DNA from 2 places in the Streptomyces sp. MS06 genome. Region 1 is predicted to be linked to the other one. Evidence: riboswitches for the same ligand, from Rfam matches in the RefSeq annotation. Region 1 holds a riboswitch; the other holds the start of a gene.
The links. A riboswitch is a leader RNA that binds a small molecule or an ion and turns the genes downstream of it on or off. The one in region 1 is predicted to bind glycine.

Region 1 (10,029 bases):
TCCGCAGCGACCGGCGGCCGTGCCGAGCAGCGGAGGGGCGGCGTCGATGACGTCCGAGCAGATCGGCTACCGCGGTCCGACGGCCTGCGCGGCAGCCGGCATCACCTACAGGCAACTCGACTACTGGGCCCGCACCGGCCTCGTCGAACCCAGTGTCCGGCCCGCCTACGGATCCGGGACGCAGCGCCTGTACAGCTTCCGGGACGTCGTCGTCCTGAAGATCGTCAAGCGGTTCCTCGACACCGGGGTCTCGCTGCAGAACATCCGCACCGCCGTCCAGCACCTGCGGGAACGCGGCTTCCGCGATCTGGAGCGCATGACGCTGATGAGCGACGGCGCCACCGTCTACGAGTGCACCTCGCCGGACGAGGTGCACGCCCTGCTGCAGGGCGGACAGGGCGTCTTCGGGATCGCTGTCGGAGTGGTGTGGCGGGACGTGGAGAGCGCGCTCTCGCAACTGCACGGGGAGCGCATCGACACCGGGGAGACCCTCGTCGGGCACAATCCAGCGGACGAACTGGCCCGCCGACGGAACCGGGCCGTCTGAGCGGTTTCCGCGACCCTGCGGCGGTGCCCGCAGAGAGCCCGCCGCGTTCCCCCGGCGGCACCGGGTGCGACGTCAGTGGCGATGTCAGTGGCGTGGTGCAGCATCGGAGGTGTGAGAACCGCGCCCACGATCCTGCATCTCGACATGGATGCCTTCTTCGCCTCGGCGGAGCAGGCGTCCAAGCCGAGCCTGCGCGGGAAGGCCGTCGTGGTGGGCGGTCTCGGACCACGCGGGGTGGTGGCCACCGCCTCGTACGAGGCGCGGGTCTTCGGCGTCCACTCGGCGATGCCCACGGCGCAGGCCCGCCGACTGGCGCCGCACGCCGCCTACCTCACTCCGCGCTTCGACTTCTACCGGTCGATCAGCGAGCAGGTGATGGGGCTGCTGCGGGCGCTGTCGCCGCTGGTGGAGCCGCTGAGCCTGGACGAGGCCTTCGTGGACCTGGAGGCCTCGGGAGCGGCCCGGGACAGCGCCTCGGCCAGGCTGGCCGGCGAGAGGCTCCGCGCCGACATCCGCGCCGTCACCGGGCTCACCGGATCGGTCGGCCTCGCGGCCTGCAAGATGCTCGCGAAGATCGGCTCCGAGCAGGCCAAACCGGACGGCCTCGTCCTGATCGAGCCGGGCAGCGAGCGGGCCCTGCTGGGCCCGATGCCGGTCCGGACCCTGCCCGGCGTCGGGCCGGCCACCGGCGACCACCTGCGCAGAGCCGGGATCGCCACCGTCGACGAGATCGTCGAGGCCGGAGAGGACGAACTGGTCCGGCTGCTGGGCAAGGCGCACGGCCACGGGCTGTACGCGATGGCGCTGGCGCGGGACGACCGCCCGGTGGTCGCCGAGCGGGAGACGAAGTCGGTGTCGGTCGAGGACACCTACGACGTGGACATCCACGACCGGCTCCGGATCGGGATGGAGGTGCGGCGGCTGGCCGACCGCTGCGTCCACCGGCTGCGCGCCGCGGGTCTGTCCGGCCGGACGATCGTGCTGAAGGTGCGGCGCTACGACTTCTCGACACTCACCCGGTCGGAGACGCTGCGCGGGCCGACGGACGATCCGGCGGTGGTGCGGGAGGCGGCGGCGCGGCTGCTCGACCCACTGGACACCACGGGCGGGGTGCGGCTGCTGGGAGTGGGGGTGAGCGGCCTCGCCGACTACACCCAGGAGGACCTCTTCGCCCAGGCCGCGGGGGAGCGTACGGAGCAGGCGGAGGAGGAGGCCGAGGCCGCACCGGCCCCGGACGAGGCCGAACCCGCCGAATGGCGCTGGCGGCCCGGCCGCGACGTCCGGCACGCCCTCCACGGGCACGGCTGGGTGCAGGGCAGCGGCCTCGGGCGGGTCACGGTGCGGTTCGAGACCCCCGACTCGGCGCCCGGGCGGGTACGCACCTTCCGGGTGGACGATCCGGCGCTGGAGCCGGCGCAGCCGCTGCCGCTGGTGCAGCGGGGGGCCGACCCGGAGGCCGGGGACGTGCCGCGGCGGGCGGGGGCCGGTCCGGGCCCGGCAGCGGCGCCGAGACCGCCGACGCCCGCGTGACACGGCCCGCGCGCCCGGGGAGGCAGGCGGCCCGCTGGAGCGTGCGGCGCGCGCGGAGGCGTACCGGGGGGGAGCGGAACCCGGAGCGCCGGACGGGAGCTGCAGGGGGCGGGGGAGGGCCGGGCCGGTGGGGCCGGGGCGGGGGAGGGCGGGACCGGGAGGGCGGCGATCGGGGGATGCCGGGGAGGAGAGTGCGGGGCGGGGCCGTTCAGGTCTCGTCCGTGCCCGCCAGCCGGCCGAAGTCGCGGTCCGGGAGGGACGGGGGCGGAGCCACGTCGAGGCCGTAGTGGTGGTAGAGCTGGAGCTCCTGCTCCGGCGAGAGGTGGCGGCCCACACCGAAGTCGGGGGCGTCCTTGATCAGCGCGCGTTCGAACGGGATGTGCAGGGTGCCCTCGACCAGCTCGCTCGGCTCCAGCGGGACGAAGGCGTCCCGGGAGAAGAGGCCGGTCCGTATGGCGGCCCACTCCGGCACACCGGTCGCGTCGTCGAGGTACACCTCGTCGACGGTGCCGATCTTGGTGCCGTCGCGGTCGAACGCCTTGCGGCCGATCAGGTTGCGCGGATCGATGTCGGTCTGCACGGTCCCTCCATGAGGTCGCAACTCATCCGTAAGCACTACGAAAGAGCACAATGCGTGCCGCGGCCACTCGAGGAACCGGCCACGGGCCTCGCTGGTAGGCTGGCAAGCGGCTGCTGACCCCGTGCGGGAGAGTCCTCCGTCCACCACCGGAGGCGCCGAAGGAGCAAATCCTCCCCGGAATCTCTCAGGCTCACGTACCGCACGGACGAGGTCACTCTGGAAAGCAGGGCGGGTGTCGACGGCTTCCGCTCTCACCGACGGTGAAAACCGGCCGCCCCGAGGCGGCCCGGTGAAGCTCTCAGGTTGAGATGACAGAGGGGGAGGCCGTCGGGGCACCCGTGCCGTGGTGCTCCTCGAAGGTCGCGTCAGACCAGGAGGCCTCCGCAATGACCGCCCATCGCACTCCGCTCTCCGAGCTCGAACAGGGCACTCCCTTCGAGCGGCGCCACATCGGCCCCGACCACGAGGCGCGGGCCAAGATGCTCGCGCAGGTCGGCTACGGCTCGCTGGACGAGCTCACCACCGCCGCCGTACCGGATGTGATCAAGAACGCCGACGCGCTCGATCTGCCGGGAGCCCGCACCGAACCGGAGGTGCTGGCCGAGCTGCGCTCCCTCGCCGACCGCAACCAGGTGCTCGACCCGATGATCGGGCTCGGTTACCACGGCACCTTCACCCCGCCCGTCATCCTGCGCAACGTCATGGAGAACCCGGCCTGGTACACGGCGTACACGCCGTACCAGCCGGAGATCTCCCAGGGCCGCCTCGAAGCCCTGCTGAACTTCCAGACCATGGTCGCCGACCTGACCGGCCTGCCCACCTCCGGAGCCTCCCTCCTCGACGAGGGGACCGCGGCAGCCGAGGCCATGGCCCTGTCCCGGCGCATGGGCCGGAACAAGAAGGGCGTCTTCCTGGTGGACGCGGACGCACTGCCGCAGACCCTCGCGGTGCTCCGGACCCGCGCGGAGCCGACCGGCGTCGAGATCGTCGTCGCCGACCTGTCCGACGGCATCCCGGCGGAGACCGCCGAGCGCGAGATCAACGGCGTGCTGATCCAGTACCCGGGCGCCTCCGGCGCGGTGCGCGACATCAGGCCCGTCATCGAGCAGGCCCACGCGCTGGGCGCCTTGGTCACCGTCGCCGCCGACCTGCTTGCGCTGACCCTGCTGACCTCGCCCGGCGAGCTCGGCGCGGACATCGCGGTCGGCACCACCCAGCGGTTCGGTGTGCCGATGGGCTTCGGCGGTCCGCACGCCGGCTACATGGCCGTGCAGGAGAAGTTCGCCCGCAGCCTGCCCGGGCGGCTCGTGGGCGTGTCCCTGGACGCGGACGGGCACAAGGCGTACCGGCTGGCGCTGCAGACCCGCGAGCAGCACATCCGCCGCGAGAAGGCCACCAGCAACATCTGCACCGCGCAGGTGCTGCTCGCCGTGATGGCCGGGATGTACGCCGTCTACCACGGCCCCGACGGACTGCGGACGATCGCCCGGCGCACCCACCGCTACGCCTCGATCCTCGCCGCGGGACTCGCCGACGGCGGAGCCGAGATCGTCCACCGGTCGTTCTTCGACACGTTGACCGTGCGGGTGCCCGGGAAGGCCGCCGAGATCGTGGCCGCCGCCCGCGGCAACGGGGTCAACCTGCGCCTCGTCGACGCCGACCTGGTATCCATCGCCTGCGACGAGACGACCACCCGCGCGAACCTGGCCGCCGTCTGGGCCGCCTTCGGAACCGAGGGCGACATCGACGCGCTGGACGCCGCCACCGGGGACGCGCTGCCGCAGCCGCTGCTGCGCTCCGACGACTACCTGGCGCACCCCGTCTTCCACCAGCACCGCTCCGAGACGGCGATGCTGCGCTACCTGCGCACCCTGGCCGACCGCGACTACGCGCTCGACCGGGGCATGATCCCGCTGGGCTCCTGCACCATGAAGCTCAACGCGACCACCGAGATGGAGCCGGTCACCTGGCCCGAGTTCGGGCAGCTGCACCCCTTCGCACCGGCCGAGCAGGCGGAGGGCTACCTCACGCTCATCCGCGAGCTGGAGGAGCGCCTCGCCGAGGTCACCGGGTACGACAGGGTCTCGCTCCAGCCGAACGCCGGCTCGCAGGGCGAGCTGGCCGGGCTGCTGGCCGTGCGCGGCTACCACCGTGCGAACGGCGACGAGCAGCGCACCGTCTGCCTCATCCCGTCCTCCGCACACGGCACCAACGCGGCCAGCGCCGTCATGGCCGGGATGAAGGTCGTCGTCGTGAAGACCGCCGGGGACGGCGAGATCGACGTCGAGGACCTGCGGGCGAGGATCGAGCAGCACCGCGACGAACTGGCCGTGCTGATGATCACCTACCCGTCCACGCACGGCGTGTTCGAGGAGCACGTCGCCGACATCTGCGCGCAGGTCCACGAGGCGGGCGGCCAGGTGTACGTCGACGGCGCCAACCTCAACGCGCTCGTCGGCCTCGCCAAGCCGGGCCACTTCGGCGGGGACGTCTCCCACCTGAACCTGCACAAGACGTTCTGCATCCCGCACGGCGGCGGCGGCCCGGGCGTCGGCCCGGTGGGCGTGCGCGCCCACCTGGCGCCCTACCTGCCCAACCACCCGCTGCAGCCCGCCGCGGGGCCCGAGACGGGCGTCGGCCCGATCTCCGCGGCGCCCTGGGGCAGCGCGGGCATCCTGCCCATCTCCTGGGCCTACGTCCGGCTGATGGGCGGCGAGGGGCTGAAGCGCGCCACACAGGTGGCCGTGCTGTCCGCCAACTACGTCGCCAAGCGTCTGGAGCCGCACTTCCCGGTGCTCTACACCGGCCCGGGCGGGCTCGTCGCGCACGAGTGCATCATCGACCTTCGCCCGCTGACCAAGGCGACCGGGGTGAGCGTCGACGACGTGGCGAAGCGGCTCATCGACTACGGCTTCCACGCGCCGACGATGTCCTTCCCGGTGGCCGGCACGCTGATGATCGAGCCGACCGAATCCGAGGACCTGGCCGAGCTGGACCGGTTCTGCGAGGCGATGATCGCCATCCGTGCGGAGATCGAGAAGGTCGCCTCCGGTGCGTGGCCCGCGGACGACAACCCGCTGCGCAACGCCCCGCACACCACGCGACTGCTGGGCGGCGACTGGGACCACGCCTACAGCCGCGAGGAGGCCGTCTTCCCGGCCGGGGTGTCGGCCGCCGACAAGTACTGGCCCCCGGTGCGCCGTATCGACCAGGCGTTCGGGGACCGGAACCTGGTCTGCGCCTGCCCGCCGCTGGACGCCTACGAGGACTGACCGCGCACACGTCGGGGCCCGGCCGCACCGTCGGCCGGGCCCCGACGCATGTCCGGCCGTCGCCGTTGCCGTCGCCGTTGGCCTCGCGGTCGCGGTCGCGGCCTCGGTCGAGCAGCGGACGCCCGCCCGGCGGCTACCCACCGGCGCGGCGTTCACCGCCCACCGGACGGCTGCCCGATGCCGTGCTTCGCCCCGACCCGGGGGCTCGGCACGGCGCGGGCGGCCCGCCCCCTCCCACCGTCCGTTGCCGTGCGCACCGGCCCGCGGAGCGCGGTGCGCCGTCCCCGTAGCCGCGGAGGCGTCAGTCCGGGTAGGCGTGCGTCTGCGTCGCCTTCACCGTCGCCCACACCGGTGCCCCCGGGTGGAGATCCAGTTCGGCCGCGGCGACCGCGGTCAGGTCCGCGGTCAGCGGCAGCTCGCCCCTCAGGTCGGCGCGAACCTGGTCCCCGTGGGGCTCCAGCCCGTTCACCTCGCAGCGCCACAGGTTGCGTGCGCTGGATCCGGTGGGCCGGTCGCGGTGGAGGGTGACCGCGCCGGGCGGAAAGGCGACGAACACCGGCCCGGACAGGTCCTCCGTGGTGGTGATGACGGCGCCCGTGCCGAGCCGGACGGTGTGGCCCTCGGCCCGGCCCCGGTAGAGGTTCAGTCCGACGAGCTGGGCGATGTAGTCGGTGCGCGGCCGGCGGGCGATGGCCGACGGGGAGCCCTCCTGGACCACGCGGCCGTCCTCCACCACCACGAGCCGGTCGGCGAGCACCATGGCGTCCAGCGGATCGTGGGTGACCAGGACGGCGACGGCCTCGAAGTCGGCCAGGTGGCGGCGGAGCCCGGCCCGGACCTCCAGCCGGGTGCGCGCGTCCAGCGCCGACAGCGGTTCGTCCAGCAGCAGCAGGCGGGGGCGGATGGCCAGGGCACGGGCGAGCGCGACCCGCTGGGCCTGACCGCCGGACAGGCGCCGGGGCTTGGCGTCCGCCTGGTCGGCCAGCCCCATGCGCTCCAGCCACCGGCCGGCCGCGGCCCGCGCCCGCGCCTTGCCGGCGCCCCGGCAGCGCGGTCCGAAGGCGACGTTGTCCAGGGCCGTCAGGTGCGGGAACAGCAGGTAGTCCTGGAAGACGACGCCCACCGGCCGGGACTCCGGGGGTGTGCCGTCCAGGGCGGCCCCGTCCAGGCGCAGGTGGCCGGCGGTCAGAGGGACGAGGCCGGCGAGCGCCCGCAGGGCGGTGGTCTTGCCCGCGCCGTTCGGTCCGAGGAGGGCGAGAACCTCTCCGGGCGCCGCGGCCAGCGCGACGTCCAGGCGGAACGCGTCGCGGTCGACGACGAGGCGGGCGTCCAGCCCCTCCTCCCGCGCCGCGCCGGCGGTGCGGGAGGCGGCGGCGTCGTCAGGTTCGGTCATGAGGGCATCGTCCCTGGAGGAAGGCCGGGCGGCGGGGCGCGGCGGGGTCAGGAAGGTGTCAGCCAGCGGTCCCGCAGTCCCGCGAGCACCGCGACCGACACGGCCAGCAGTGTCAAACTGAGGGCGACGGCCGCGGCCGGGTCGTTCTGCAGGGCGAGGTACACCGCCAGCGGCATGGTCTGGGTACGGCCGGGGAAGTTCCCCGCGAACGTGATCGTGGCCCCGAACTCGCCGAGTGCCCGGGCCCAGGACAGGACGGCGCCGGCTGCGATTCCCGGCGCTATCAGCGGCAGGGTCACCCGACGGAACGCGGTGAAGCGCGAGGCGCCGAGGGTCTGCGCGGCCTCCTCGTAGCGCCGGTCGGCGGCACGCAGTGTGCCCTCGACGCTGATCACCAGGAACGGCATCGCCACGAAGGTCTCCGCGAGGACCACGCCGGCGGTGGTGAACGGCAGGGTGACGCCGAACCAGGCGTCGAGCCAACGGCCGACCACTCCGTTGCGGCCGAGCGCGAGGAGCAGGGCCACGCCGCCCACCACCGGCGGCAGCACCAGCGGCAGGGTCACCAGCGCCCGCACCAGGCCCCGGCCGCGGAACTCGGTGCGGGCCAGCAGCCAGGCCAGTGGCACGCCGAGCAGCAGGCTCAGCGCCGTGGCCGAGGTCGCGGAGACCAGGGAGAGCCGCAGCGCCTGCCAGACCCCGGGGCTGGTGAGCTGTTCGGCCAGACCGCTCCACGGGGCCCGGATCAGAAGCGCGGCCAGCGGCAGCGCCAGGAACGCCAGGCCCACCAGTGCGGGCAGCAGCAGCGGCAGGGGAACGCCCGGACGGAGGCGGCGGGGGCGGTGCGCCATGCCGCGGCGGGCGTCGGGGGCGGGCGCCGCGGGGGAGGTACGGCGCGCGGTCATGGCTTGGAGAACCCCGACGCGGCGAGCACCTGCTGGCCCGCGGCGGACTTCACCAGGTCGATGAAGGCCTTGGCCGCATCGGGGTTCGGCGCGTCCTTGAGCAGGGTGATCGGGTACTCGTTGACGGCCTCGGCCGATTCCGGGAAGTCCACTCCGTCGACCTTGTCGCCCGCCGCCCGGACGTCGGTCCGGTAGACCAGGGCGGCGTCCGCCTCCTTGAGTACGACCTTGGTGAGGGCGCTCTTGACGTCCCGCTCGTAGGAAGCGGGGGTGAGTTCCACGCCGCCGGCGTCCAGCACCTTCCGGGCGGCGGCACCGCACGGCACGTTCCGGTCGCACAGTACGACCTTCAGCCCGGACGCGGTCAGATCCCTCAGGCCGGTGATGCCGTCGGGGTTGCCCGGCAGGGTGGCGATCTCCAGCCGGTTGCGGGCGAAGGCGGTGGGTGCGCCGGCCGCGTCCCCGTGCCCGGTGACCGTCGCCATCGTGCGGTCGCTCGCCGAGGCGAAGACGTCGGCGGGGGCCCCACCGGTGATGCCGGCGGCGAGGGAGTCGCTGCCGTTGAAGTTGAGAGTGACCTCGGTACCGGGGTGGGCCTTCTCGAACTCCTTGCCCAGCGTCGTGAAGCTCTCCTTCAGCGAGGCGGCCGCGAAGACCGTGACCGTTCCCGAGAGCCGGGAGGACGCGGCGCCGGAGCCGCCCGATCCGGCGGGGGAGCCCGCCGAGGAGGACCCGCAGGCGCTGAGCGACAGCAGGGCGGCGGCCGTGGCGCTGGCCAGCGGAAGGGCCCGGCGGGCGGTACGGGTCGTCACGATTGCTCCCTGAACGGTCCGGCGGTGGGCGCAACGGCCCCCCTTGCGCCGATCATAATGCCGCACCTGCCAGCAGGAAATCCCCTGTGGCATCGCATAAGCCATCCATGAACTCTGGCCGGCTTGCATGTGCGTTGCTACAGAGGGCGGCGGTCCGGGGTGCGGGGGCACGGTTCCCCCGCGGGCAGGGTCGGCAGTCGCCCGGGCTTCCGAAGCGCGGTGGCTGTCCGGCGGTGCGGCGGAGAGCGGTGGCGCCCGGGTCGCGGCCCACCGGAGCGGTCGTGCGTTCCGAGTGCGCCGCCCCGCCGGTGCGTCGCGAGCGCTCCGCTCGGGAAGCGGAGCCGGGTCCCGACCGGCCTGCGCGAGCACGGGAGCGGCGTCCTCCCTCATCCCTTGTCGATGTGCACGTTTGTCGATTTGACGCGGGCGGTGGCCTCCATGCCTACCTCCAGGCCCAGCTCCTCGACCGCCTCCCGGGTCAGCAGGGAGACCAGCCGGTGCGGGCCGGCCTGGATCTCGACCTGGGCGGCGACGTCGCCGAGTTTGATCGCGGTGACGATGCCGGGGAAGGCGTTGCGGACCGAGGTCCGCGGTACCTCCTCCTCTCCGCTGCCGGTTCCGGCCATTTCGACGGAGAACGCCGCGAGCGCCCTCCCGTCGATCAGTCGCCGTCCGCTCTCGTCGCGGTGGGTCGCCATCCGGCCGGCGTCCGCCCAGCGGCGCGCGGTGTCGGGGCTCACGCCGAGCAGTCGCGCTGCCTGGCCGATCGTGTAGGACTGCATGCCGGTCACGATAGGGCGGCGGCGGGCGGCCGGAGCCGCCGGACCCGTCAGCGCACCTACGACCGGATCGCAGGACTCCGGGCGAAGCAAGCGCCGGGCCCTGGACCGGCAGCACAGGAGCAGCACCGCCATCGCCCGCACCTACGGCACGGTCGTGGTCGGAGCACTCACCATTCCGGGCCGAACCGCTCCATCAACGGGAGAGGCG
Region 2 (10,029 bases), on a different contig from region 1:
GGCTCTCCCACGGCCGCTCCGGTCTTGCTGAGGTCGGTCATGCGAGCCTCACTCGGGGGTCGATCACGGCGTACAGGATGTCCACCACGAGGTTGGCAATGATCACCGCGAGCGAGGTGATCATCGTGACGCCCAGGATGATGGGCAGGTCATGGTTGCGGATCGCCTGCAGCACGGCCTGGCCGAGGCCGGGCAGGCTGAAGGTGGACTCGGTGAGGATCGCGCCGCCGATGAGGGCGCCGAGGTCGATGCCGAGCATGGTGAGGATCGGCGTCATGGTGGAGCGCATGGCGTGCTTGCCGATGACGACCGGCTCCCGCAGACCCTTGGCGCGGGCGGTGCGGATGTAGTCCTCACCCATGATCTCCAGCATGGTGGCGCGGGTGATCCGGGCGTACATCGCGGCGTAGAGGAAGGCGAGGGTGATCCAGGGCAGCAGCATGCTCTGGAACCAACTGCCGAACCCGTCCGCGAGTGGTGTGTACGTGGCGTCGATCCAGCCGAGGCCGTAGTAGAACACCGCCAGCGACAGCAGGCCGGTGAAGTAGATCGGGAGCGAGACGCCGCTGAGGGCGACGACCATCGAGGCCCGGTCCCACAGCGAGCCGCGCTTCAGGGCGGAGAGCACGCCCGCCGCGACACCGAACAGCAGCCACAGCACGGCGGCACCGAGCGCGAGTCCCAGGGTCACCGGGAAGCGGTCGGTGAGCACCGGCCAGACGGCCTGCTCGCTGCGGAAGGAGTATCCGAAGCACGGCGCGGCGCAGTGCGTCACGTCGCCGCCGGACGCGTAGGTGCGGCCGACGAAGATGCCTTTGAAGAACTCCCAGACCTGGACGAAGATCGGATCGCCCAGTCCCAGCTTCTCCCGGACCGCCTCGAGGGCCGCGGGGTCGGCCTGCTTGCCGACGAAGTTCGACGCGATGTCGACCCCGGCCCACTTGGGGATGAGGAAGAAGATGCCGAAGACCACCACGACGATGGCCACCAGCAACACTGCGGCGGCGATGAGCCGCCTGATGAGGTAAGCGAGCACTGCTCTCGGCCCGGCCGCGGACCGGGGCCACCGGAGGTCTTCCGGTGGCCCGCGGTCACGCTGCCCCGGCCTTCACCTGCCTTTCGAGCCGTATGGCGGGTGCGCCGGACGGGATTACTTCACGCCCAGGTTGACGAAGTCGACCATGCCGTTGTACGCGTCGGACGTGTAGGCGTTGGTCAGACGGGTGGAGCGCCAGTTGATGAACTTCTCGAAGGTGAAGGGCAGGTAGTACGCGCCCTCCATGACCTTGTGGTTGATCTCCGTGGCGATCTCGGTCTTCTTCGAGTTGTCCAGCTCCTTGACGTAGGAGTCGAACAGCCCGTCGATGGACTTGTCCTTGATCAGGGCGTAGTTGTTGTTACCGCTCTGCAGGATGTACTTGCTGTCCCACAGCGGCAGACCGAAGCCCTGGACGGTCGGGAAGTCCGGACCCCAGCCCATGATGATGATGCCGTAGCCCTTCTTCTCCACGTTGGAGGGGCTGCCGATGATGCCGGAGGTCTGCGAGCCGTCGTACTGGTCGATCTCGGCGTCGATGCCGATCTTCTTCAGCGAGGCCTGCAGGGACTGCGCGGTGGCCACCTCGACCTGCTTGTTGTTGCGGACCGCGATGGTGGTCTTGAAGCCGTTCGGCTTGCCGCAGGCCTTCAGCTCTTCCTTGGCCTTGGCGACATTGCCGTTCTTGTTCGCGCCGGCCATGCCGTACGGGTCGTACTTCTGGCCCTCGCCGCCCGGGATCGACGGCGGCAGCATGTTGGTGCCGATCTCACCGCCGGCCATGGGGCCGCCGCGCGCGGTCTGCAGGGAGACGTGGTCGGCGCCGTACTCCACGGCCTTGCGGCAGTGGATGTTGTCGAACGGCTTCACGCTCTGCGGGAAGACCGCGTAGCGGAGGTAGCCGGAGACCGGGTTGTCCAGGTTGCCCTTGTACTTCTTCAGGGCCTGCTGGCGGGCCTGCGGCGACAGGCCGGTCTGGCCGATGTCCAGGTCGTAGTCGCCGTTGAGCAGGCGCTGGTCCATGTCGTTGGCGTTGGTGAAGTACGAGATGGAGATCTTGTCCGGCAGCGCCTTGCGGACCGGGTCCGAGGACTTCTTCCACTGGTCGTTGCGGACCAGGGTCAGCTTCTTGTTCGGCGTGTAGGACTCGAACTTGTACGGGCCGCTGGAGAAGGGGTTCAGCGTGTACTTGGACTTGGTGTCCTTGTCCTGGCGCACCGGGGAGGACGACGGCATCGCGAGCATCTGCTCGAAGTCGCTGTTGGCCTGCGGCAGGTGGAAGACGATCGTCTTGTCGTCAGGCGTGTCGATCGCCGTCAGACCCAGGTGGTTGGGGTCCTTGTCCTTGTACGGGCCCGGGTACTTGCCGTCCGGGTCCAGGGTGTCCTTGACGTAGACCGGGCCGCCGGACAGGACGTCCTGCGCCCACTGGCGCTCGATGCCGTACTTGATGTCCTTGGACGTGATCGGCTTGCCGTCCTGCCACGTGATCCCGTCGCGCAGGGTGTACGTGTAGGTCTTGCCGTCGTCGGAGACCTTCGCCATGCCGGTGGCCAGGTCCGGGACCAGCTCGGTGCCCTTGGCGCCCGGCGCGGTGTTGTAGGTCACCAGCTGGCGGCTGTAGTAGCGCATGAAGTTCCACGCGAAGCCGTAGTAGCCGCGGGTGGTGTCCCAGAAGTCGGCGTCCTGGGTGGTGGCGAACTTCAGCTCGCCGCCCTTCTTCGACGAGGCGTTGGCGACCTTGTTGTTCGCGGCGTTGAAGCCCGGGGCGCCGCCCTTGCCGCTGCTGTTGTCGTCGTTGCCGCCGCCGCCGCACGCCGCCGTGCTCAGCAGCGCCGCGACCACGGCAGCTGCGGCCGCGGCCTGCTTGCGGCGCCCTGTGGTGCGTTGGGTAGTCACGTTCTCGGATCCTCCGTGTAGAGAGCGGCCCGTGCCGGCGCGGGCCCTGGGGGTACGGCAGTTCAGCGGGAACCCTTCGGGTCGAGGGCGTCGCGGACGCCGTCGCCGAAGAGGTTGAAGGAGAGCACGGTGATGAAGATGGCCACGCCAGGGACGATCATGAACATCGGGTCCGAGTCGTAGTAGTCCACCGCGGTGGAGAGCATGTGCCCCCACGAGGCCGTGGGGGGCTTCACGCCCACGCCAAGGAAGCTGAGTGCCGCCTCGGTGAGGATGTTGGTCGGGATCATCATCGTCGTGTACACGATGATGGGCGCGACGAGGTTGGGCAGCAGCTCCTTGAACAGGATGTACACCCGCCCCGCCCCCAGGGAGCGGGCCGCCTCGACGTACTCGCGCTCGCGCAGGGAGAGCGTCTGGCCGCGCACCACGCGGCCGATGTAGGGCCAGCCGAAGAAGCCGATCACCAGGATCATGACGAACAGGCGGACTCCGGTGCCGCTCAGGCCCAGCAGGTCGTCCGGCATGACCGAGACGAGGGCGATGATGAACAGCAGCTGGGGGAAGGCCAGCAGGCCGTCCATGACCCGGCTGATCAGGGCGTCGAGCCAGCCGCCGAAGTAGCCGGCGAGGACGCCGAGCACGGTGCCGAGCACCACCGCCACCACGGCCGACATGAAGCCGACGAGGAGCGAGACCCGGGCGCCGTAGACGATGCGGGCGAAGACGTCGCGGCCGTTGACCGGTTCCACGCCGAGCAGGTGGTCGCCGCTCATGCCGCCCAGGGAGCCCTTGGGGGTGGAGAACAGCGGGTCGATCAGGTCCTCGTGGTAGGCGTTCGGCTGCTGGCCGACCAGGTGCGCGATCACCGGGGCGAGCAGGGATATCGCGATGAGGACGAGCACGACGACGCCGCCCGTCAGGGCGAGCTTGTCCCGCTTCAGGCGCTCCCAGGCGATCCGGCCCAGGGAGCGGCCCTGGACGGCCTTCGCGTCGGCGGTGTCAACCGTCGCTTCGTCGGCCGCGCTCGGGCCCGCTTCCGCGGTCGGCTCGTGCAATGGTGCCGTCATCTGGCAGGGACCCCTCTCAACCGGCTGTAGCCGGCCCGCACTTGCCGCTGTAGCGGCGTAATCAGTCCGTCGTACACAAGGGCGAAAACGCCCCTGCTGCGGGAGTCTTCAATGGTTTGGCGATCTGTTGCCAGACTTGGAGGTGAAAGGATGCGTAAACGTGATGCTGTCTGAGGGGTTCCGTTATCCGGACGTTGGGTAACGAGGGTCGGACGATGACAAGTTCCGCCAAACAGGACAGAGGGTCGCTTTCTGCCCTCATCTACGCGCGAAGATCGACTCTCGGCCACCCTGACTCACGCCGACCGGCCCGGTGGCCGTCGGTTCCGGAAAGCCGTCAGTAGGGCCCCGCCGCCGGCGGCGGATAGCCGCTCTCGGAGCCGGCCGGAGCCCGGTCGGGAATCCCCGCGTGGGCCTCGCGGTCGTAGAACGGCCGGGCGTTGGCCCGCAGCCACATCACGACCGGATCGTGCGCGTCCGACATCGCCACCGTGGACACCGGCAGCCCGTCCGGCACCGCACCGATCGACTGCTGCATCATCGCCCGCACCGCGTCCACCGCGGGCGGCGAGGTGTCGTACACCTCCAGGCCGATCGCCAGGTACGGTGCACCCAGCACCGGTTGCACCCAGGCGCGGCGCAACGAGCGGACGGCCGGAGTGCGGTGGGCGTTCTGCGCGAGCAGGGCGTAGAACTGCGGAACCTCCACGCCCGGCTCGGTCACCCGGAGCGGACCGGCGGGCTGACGCTCCAGGCCCGTCGCGATCCTGCGCAGATCGGGCCAGGGCACACCGACACCGCCGCCGGGGGCGTGCGGATTGAGCCAGAGACCGTAGTGGTCGGGGTAGAGCGACCGGGCGGCGTCGACGCCGTCCACGACCTCGTACGAGCGGTTCCAGCCGCTGGCGGAGAGCTCCTGGGCGGAGGTCACGCACGGTGCGTAGCGGTGCCCCTCGACCTCCATGCTCCCGTACTGGGCGTCCGGGGAGCCCGCCTGGCCGTGCCACAGGAGCATCCAGACCTGGCCGGAGGACGGGGCGGCGAGCGCGCGCAGCAGCGCCTCGTAGGCGTCATAGCGTCCGGGGGTGACCTGGTGCAGCATGTGCTCGATCTGCCCGGCCGCGGCGGTACCGCTCGCGCTCACGTTTCTACCGCCCCTTCGTATGGTGTCTCGACCGCGCCATGTAACCAGGTTAAGCGGCACCCCCGGGAGAGCCGTCCACGGCTCGGGGACTTTCCGGCGGGGCGTGTCCGGCGGAACGGACCGCGGGTGGCCGACCATCCGGCAGCGCCGCGGGCGGGCGGGGCCCCGCCCGGCTGCCCGGCCGCCGCCGGGCGCCGGCGCCGGGCCGCCACCCGGCGGCGGCCCGGCGCCTCCGGCGCGGACGGCCCCGGGCCGCTGTCACAAACCGCCCTGGGCGTCCTGCCGGTAGAACGGCCGGACCTGTTCCCGCATCCAGTCCGCCACCGGGTCCTGCGCCGCCTCCAGCAGGACCAGGTGGACCGGCCAGGGCGCCGGCGCCCGGCCCAGGGCACGGCCGAGGGCGTCCAGGGGTGCCTGCCGCAGATCGTCCTCCCAGGAGGAGAGTTCGACGCCGATGAACAGCACCGGCTCGTCCGTCTCCACGACGGCCAGGCAGCGGCGGGCGGTACGCACGGCACCGGTCGCCTCGAACTCGGCCGAGGCCGCGGAGAGGAAGTCGACCGGATCGTGCTGCCAGTCCGGCTCCGAGAGCCGCACCCGGCCCCCGCCCGCGGGCCCGTCCAGCGGGGTCAGGCCGGACCGGCACAGCTCGGCCACCGCTTCCGGGGGCAGCGGAACGCCGACCACGCCGCCCGGGTTCACCGCGATGCCGACCTGCGCGGGCAGCCCGCGGGCGAACTCGACCGCGGGGGCGACGGTGTACGGCAGGTGGGCGCCGGCGGTCAGCCGGAACTGCTCCTCGGAGCTGAACACGGGCACGTACGCCTGTCCGTCGAGCTCGGTGGTGGGCAGGTCCAGGGAGCCGCTGTCGGGTCCGCCGCCGCCGGGCAGGGGCACCCAGACGAGGCTGCGGCCGAGCACCTCGAGGATGCGGGCCCCCGCCGAGGGGACCCCGAGGGAGGCGGACAGCACCTCCTCCAACTCGTTGCCGGGCCATCCGCCGTGGGGATGGGGGTGGGTCTGCTCCGGGAAGTCCGCGGGAAGGTCCGCCGGGAAGTCCATCTGTCTGTACCGCCTGCCGAGAACCGCTGTCGTGGCTGCACAGGCTAGCGGGTACGGGTCCGCACCCGGCCCGCTCGCCGCGATCACCGCATTCACCGCGTTCACCGCGTTCAACCGGCGAACCCGATGTGCCGGACCGCGCCCGCCGACTCCCGGTCGAGCAGCACCGCCGAGTCGCAGCCGGCGGGCACCTCGCCGCGTTCCACCGCGCGCAGCAGCCGGGCCGCCGCCCGGCGGTGGCGGAGGAAGGCGTAGCGGGAGACGTCGCGGCCGCGCTCGCGCTGGCCCGCCAGGGCGGTGCCCGGGGCGACGTCGAGCACCAGCAGGTGCAGGGTGCCGCCGCGGCGCCGGGCAGCACGGGCCAGCCAGCGCCGCACCCAGGGCTGGGTGCCGCAGTCGTGCACGATCACGCCCTCGCCGGTGCGCAGGGCGCGTCGCAGCCCGGCGTAGTGCGCGAGGCGGACCAGGGGGCGGTAGAGGGCGTACGGCAGGAACCCGGGCATACGGGCCTCCCACCGCTCGCGGGTGTCCTGGGAGTCGATGCGGACCCCGCGGGCGGTCCGGCTCATCAGCGTCGACTTGCCGCTTCCGGGCAGGCCCGTGACCACCACCAGGTCCCGGATGCCGAACAGCAGGGAGTGCGGTCCGCGGCCGCGGCGCCGTCGGAGGTCGCGGAGGACGGGACGCGGACGGCCGGCCCCCGCACCGCAGCGCTCCGGGGCCGCCGGGGACTCCCGGGAGGGGCGTGCGGGCTGCCGGGGCAGCGCGGCGCCCGACGCCGTCGCGTACACCGTGGTCCTGTTCACCGTCATCGTCCTCCCCTGGGCCAGGTGGGTGTGGTCCCCGTCGACCGTAAAGAGAAGGTAATGCCGAGGTCTTGCGGTTGTGTGCGCGTACCGCCACAGACCGGTTACGGATCCGGTCTGCCGTGATCGGGGGCGGGCATGCAATGATGTGCGCGCCAACTGCATACCGGCCGTTTGAATCCGCGCGGGAGAGTTCCCAGCCGTAGGGCTGGGGCGCCGAAGGAGCAAGTCCCTCCCTTGAATCTCTCAGGCCCCGTTACCGCGCGGGCGAGGCACATCTGAAAAGCGGGCCGCCGCGTCCCCCGGGACGGCGGAGGCTCCACCCAAGGTGCAAGCCAGAACCGCCCCAGGTGGTCATGGCGAACCTCTCAGGTTCCGATGACAGATGGGGAGGAAGACCTCGCCCGCCCCCACGCCCGGCATCAGCCCGCGCGGGGGTCCCCGCTGCCCCTGGGAGACGACCGACCGATGAGCAGTTCCGCATCCCATCCGCTCCGCCACACGGCGCTGGACGCCGTGCACCGCTCGCTCGGCGCGACGATGACCGACTTCGCCGGCTGGGACATGCCCCTCCGCTACGGCTCCGAGCGCGAGGAGCACCTCGCCGTGCGCACCAAGGCCGGCCTGTTCGACCTGTCGCACATGGGCGAGATCACCGTGACCGGCCCGCAGGCCGCCGCCCTGCTGGACCACGCCCTCGTCGGCAACATCGGCGCCGTGCGGGCGGGCCGCGCCCGCTACACCATGATCTGCCAGGCCGACGGCGGCATCCTGGACGACCTGATCGTCTACCGGCTGGCCGAGACCGAGTACCTGGTCGTCGCCAACGCCTCCAACGCGCAGGTGGTGCTGGACGCGCTGACCGAGCGCGCCGCCGGCTTCGACGCGGAGGTCCGCGACGACCGCGACGCCTACGCGCTGCTCGCCGTCCAGGGCCCCGAGTCCCCCGGCATCCTCGCCGCCCTCACCGACGCCGACCTGTCCGGCCTCAAGTACTACGCGGGCCTGCCCGGCACCGTCGCCGGCGTCCCCGCGCTGATCGCCCGTACCGGCTACACCGGCGAGGACGGTTTCGAGCTGTTCGTGAAGCCGGAGCACGCGGTGGAGTTGTGGCGGGCGCTGACCGAGGCGGGGGAGGCCGCCGGGCTGGTGCCGTGCGGGCTGTCCTGCCGGGACACGCTGCGCCTGGAGGCGGGCATGCCGCTGTACGGGAACGAACTGACGGCGCAGCTCACGCCCTTCGACGCCGGCCTCGGCCGGGTCGTGAAGTTCGAGAAGGAGGGCGACTTCGTGGGGCGCGAGGCGCTGGCCGCGGCCGCCGAGCGCGCCGCGTCCAAGCCGCCGCGGGTCCTGGTGGGCCTGGTCGCCGAGGGCCGGCGGGTGCCGCGCGCCGGGTACCCCGTGGTGGCCGACGGCGCGGTGATCGGCGAGGTCACCTCCGGTGCCCCGTCGCCCACCCTGGGCAAGCCGATCGCCATGGCCTACGTCGACGCGGCGCACGCGGCGCCGGGCACCGAGGGCGTCGGCGTGGACATTCGCGGTACCCATGAGCCGTACGAGATCGTGACGCTGCCGTTCTACAAGCGGCGGAAGTGACGCCGCCGCGGCCCGGCCGCCGCGACGTCGGGTGACGTCCGGCACATCGGCGCCGCCCACCGCGTCCGCGCGGTCCCACCGTTCACCAGCACTCCCCCGCGTACAGGAGAATCCAGTCATGAGCAACCCCCAGCAGCTGCGCTACAGCAAGGAGCACGAGTGGCTGTCGGCCGCCGAGGACGGCGTGTCGACGATCGGTATCACCGAGCACGCCGCCAACGCGCTCGGCGACGTCGTCTTCGTCCAGCTCCCGGACGTCGGGACCACCGTCGCCGCGGGCGAGAGCTGCGGCGAGCTGGAGTCCACCAAGTCGGTGTCCGACCTCTACTCCCCCGTCTCCGGTGAGGTCACCGAGATCAACGAGGACGTGGTGAGCGACCCCTCGCTGGTGAACACCGCCCCCTTCGAGGGCGGCTGGCTGTTCCGGATCCGGGTCACGGAGGAGCCGCAGGAACTGCTCTCCGCTGACGAGTACGACGCTTTCACCGCCGGCTGAGGACCCTCGATGACCGTTCTGAACACGCCCCTGCACGAGCTCGACCCGGAGGTCGCCGCCTCCGTCGACGCCGAGCTGCGCCGCCAGCAGTCCACCCTGGAGATGATCGCCTCCGAGAACTTCGCGCCGCTCGCGGTGATGGAGGCACAGGGCTCGGTCCTCACCAACAAGTACGCCGAGGGCTACCCCGGCCGCCGCTACTACGGCGGCTGCGAGCACGTCGACGTCACCGAGCAGATCGCCGTCGACCGGGTGAAGGAGCTGTTCGGCGCCGAGTACGCGAACGTGCAGCCGCACTCGGGCGCCTCCGCCAACCAGGCGGCCCTGTTCGCGCTGGCCCAGCCCGGCGACACGATCCTCGGCCTGGACCTGGCGCACGGCGGCCACCTGACCCACGGCATGCGGCTGAACTTCTCGGGCAGGCAGTTCGACGTGGTCGCCTACCACGTGGACCCCGCGACCGGCCTGGTCGACATGGCCGAGCTGGAGCGGCTCGCCAAGGAGCACCGCCCGAAGGTGATCATCGCCGGCTGGTCGGCGTACCCCCGGCAGCTCGACTTCGCGGCGTTCCGCCGGATCGCGGACGAGGTCGAGGCCCACCTGTGGGTGGACATGGCGCACTTCGCCGGACTGGTCGCGGCGGGCCTGCACCCCAACCCGGTGCCCTTCGCGGACGTGGTCACCTCCACCACGCACAAGACTCTGGGCGGTCCGCGCGGCGGCATCATCCTGGCCCGGAAGCAGTTCGCGAAGAAGCTGAACTCCTCGGTCTTCCCGGGCTTCCAGGGCGGCCCCCTGGAGCACGTGATCGCGGCCAAGGCGGTCTCCTTCAAGATCGCCGCCTCCGAGGAGTTCAAGGAGCGCCAGCGTCGTACCGTGGAGGGGGCGCGGACCCTCGCCGAGCGGCTGACCGCCGCCGA

Region 2: it holds a riboswitch for glycine, as region 1 does, so the genes downstream of both, gcvT (glycine cleavage system aminomethyltransferase GcvT) here and gcvP (aminomethyl-transferring glycine dehydrogenase) in region 1, are expected to answer to the same signal.

Annotation. Positions count from the first base shown of each region.
Region 1 covers NZ_JBJZOJ010000025.1:8,342-18,370, forward strand. The annotation lists gene ACL02U_RS15660 (MerR family transcriptional regulator) at 1-547, shown strand, start outside; gene ACL02U_RS15665 (DNA polymerase IV) at 659-2,077, shown strand; gene ACL02U_RS15670 (PRC-barrel domain-containing protein) at 2,286-2,657, opposite strand; glycine riboswitch at 2,772-2,867, shown strand; gene gcvP (aminomethyl-transferring glycine dehydrogenase) at 3,044-5,929, shown strand; gene ACL02U_RS15680 (ABC transporter ATP-binding protein) at 6,231-7,322, opposite strand; gene modB (molybdate ABC transporter permease subunit) at 7,370-8,227, opposite strand; gene modA (molybdate ABC transporter substrate-binding protein) at 8,224-9,039, opposite strand; gene ACL02U_RS15695 (TOBE domain-containing protein) at 9,426-9,830, opposite strand.
Region 2 covers NZ_JBJZOJ010000022.1:52,518-62,546, forward strand. The annotation lists gene ACL02U_RS14435 (ABC transporter ATP-binding protein) at 1-41, opposite strand, end outside; gene ACL02U_RS14440 (ABC transporter permease) at 38-1,036, opposite strand; gene ACL02U_RS14445 (ABC transporter substrate-binding protein) at 1,151-2,935, opposite strand; gene ACL02U_RS14450 (ABC transporter permease) at 2,998-4,005, opposite strand; gene ACL02U_RS14455 (enhanced serine sensitivity protein SseB C-terminal domain-containing protein) at 4,343-5,149, opposite strand; gene ACL02U_RS14460 (enhanced serine sensitivity protein SseB) at 5,408-6,211, opposite strand; gene ACL02U_RS14465 (AAA family ATPase) at 6,322-7,023, opposite strand; glycine riboswitch at 7,193-7,289, shown strand; gene gcvT (glycine cleavage system aminomethyltransferase GcvT) at 7,486-8,613, shown strand; gene gcvH (glycine cleavage system protein GcvH) at 8,732-9,109, shown strand; gene glyA (serine hydroxymethyltransferase) at 9,119-10,029, shown strand, end outside.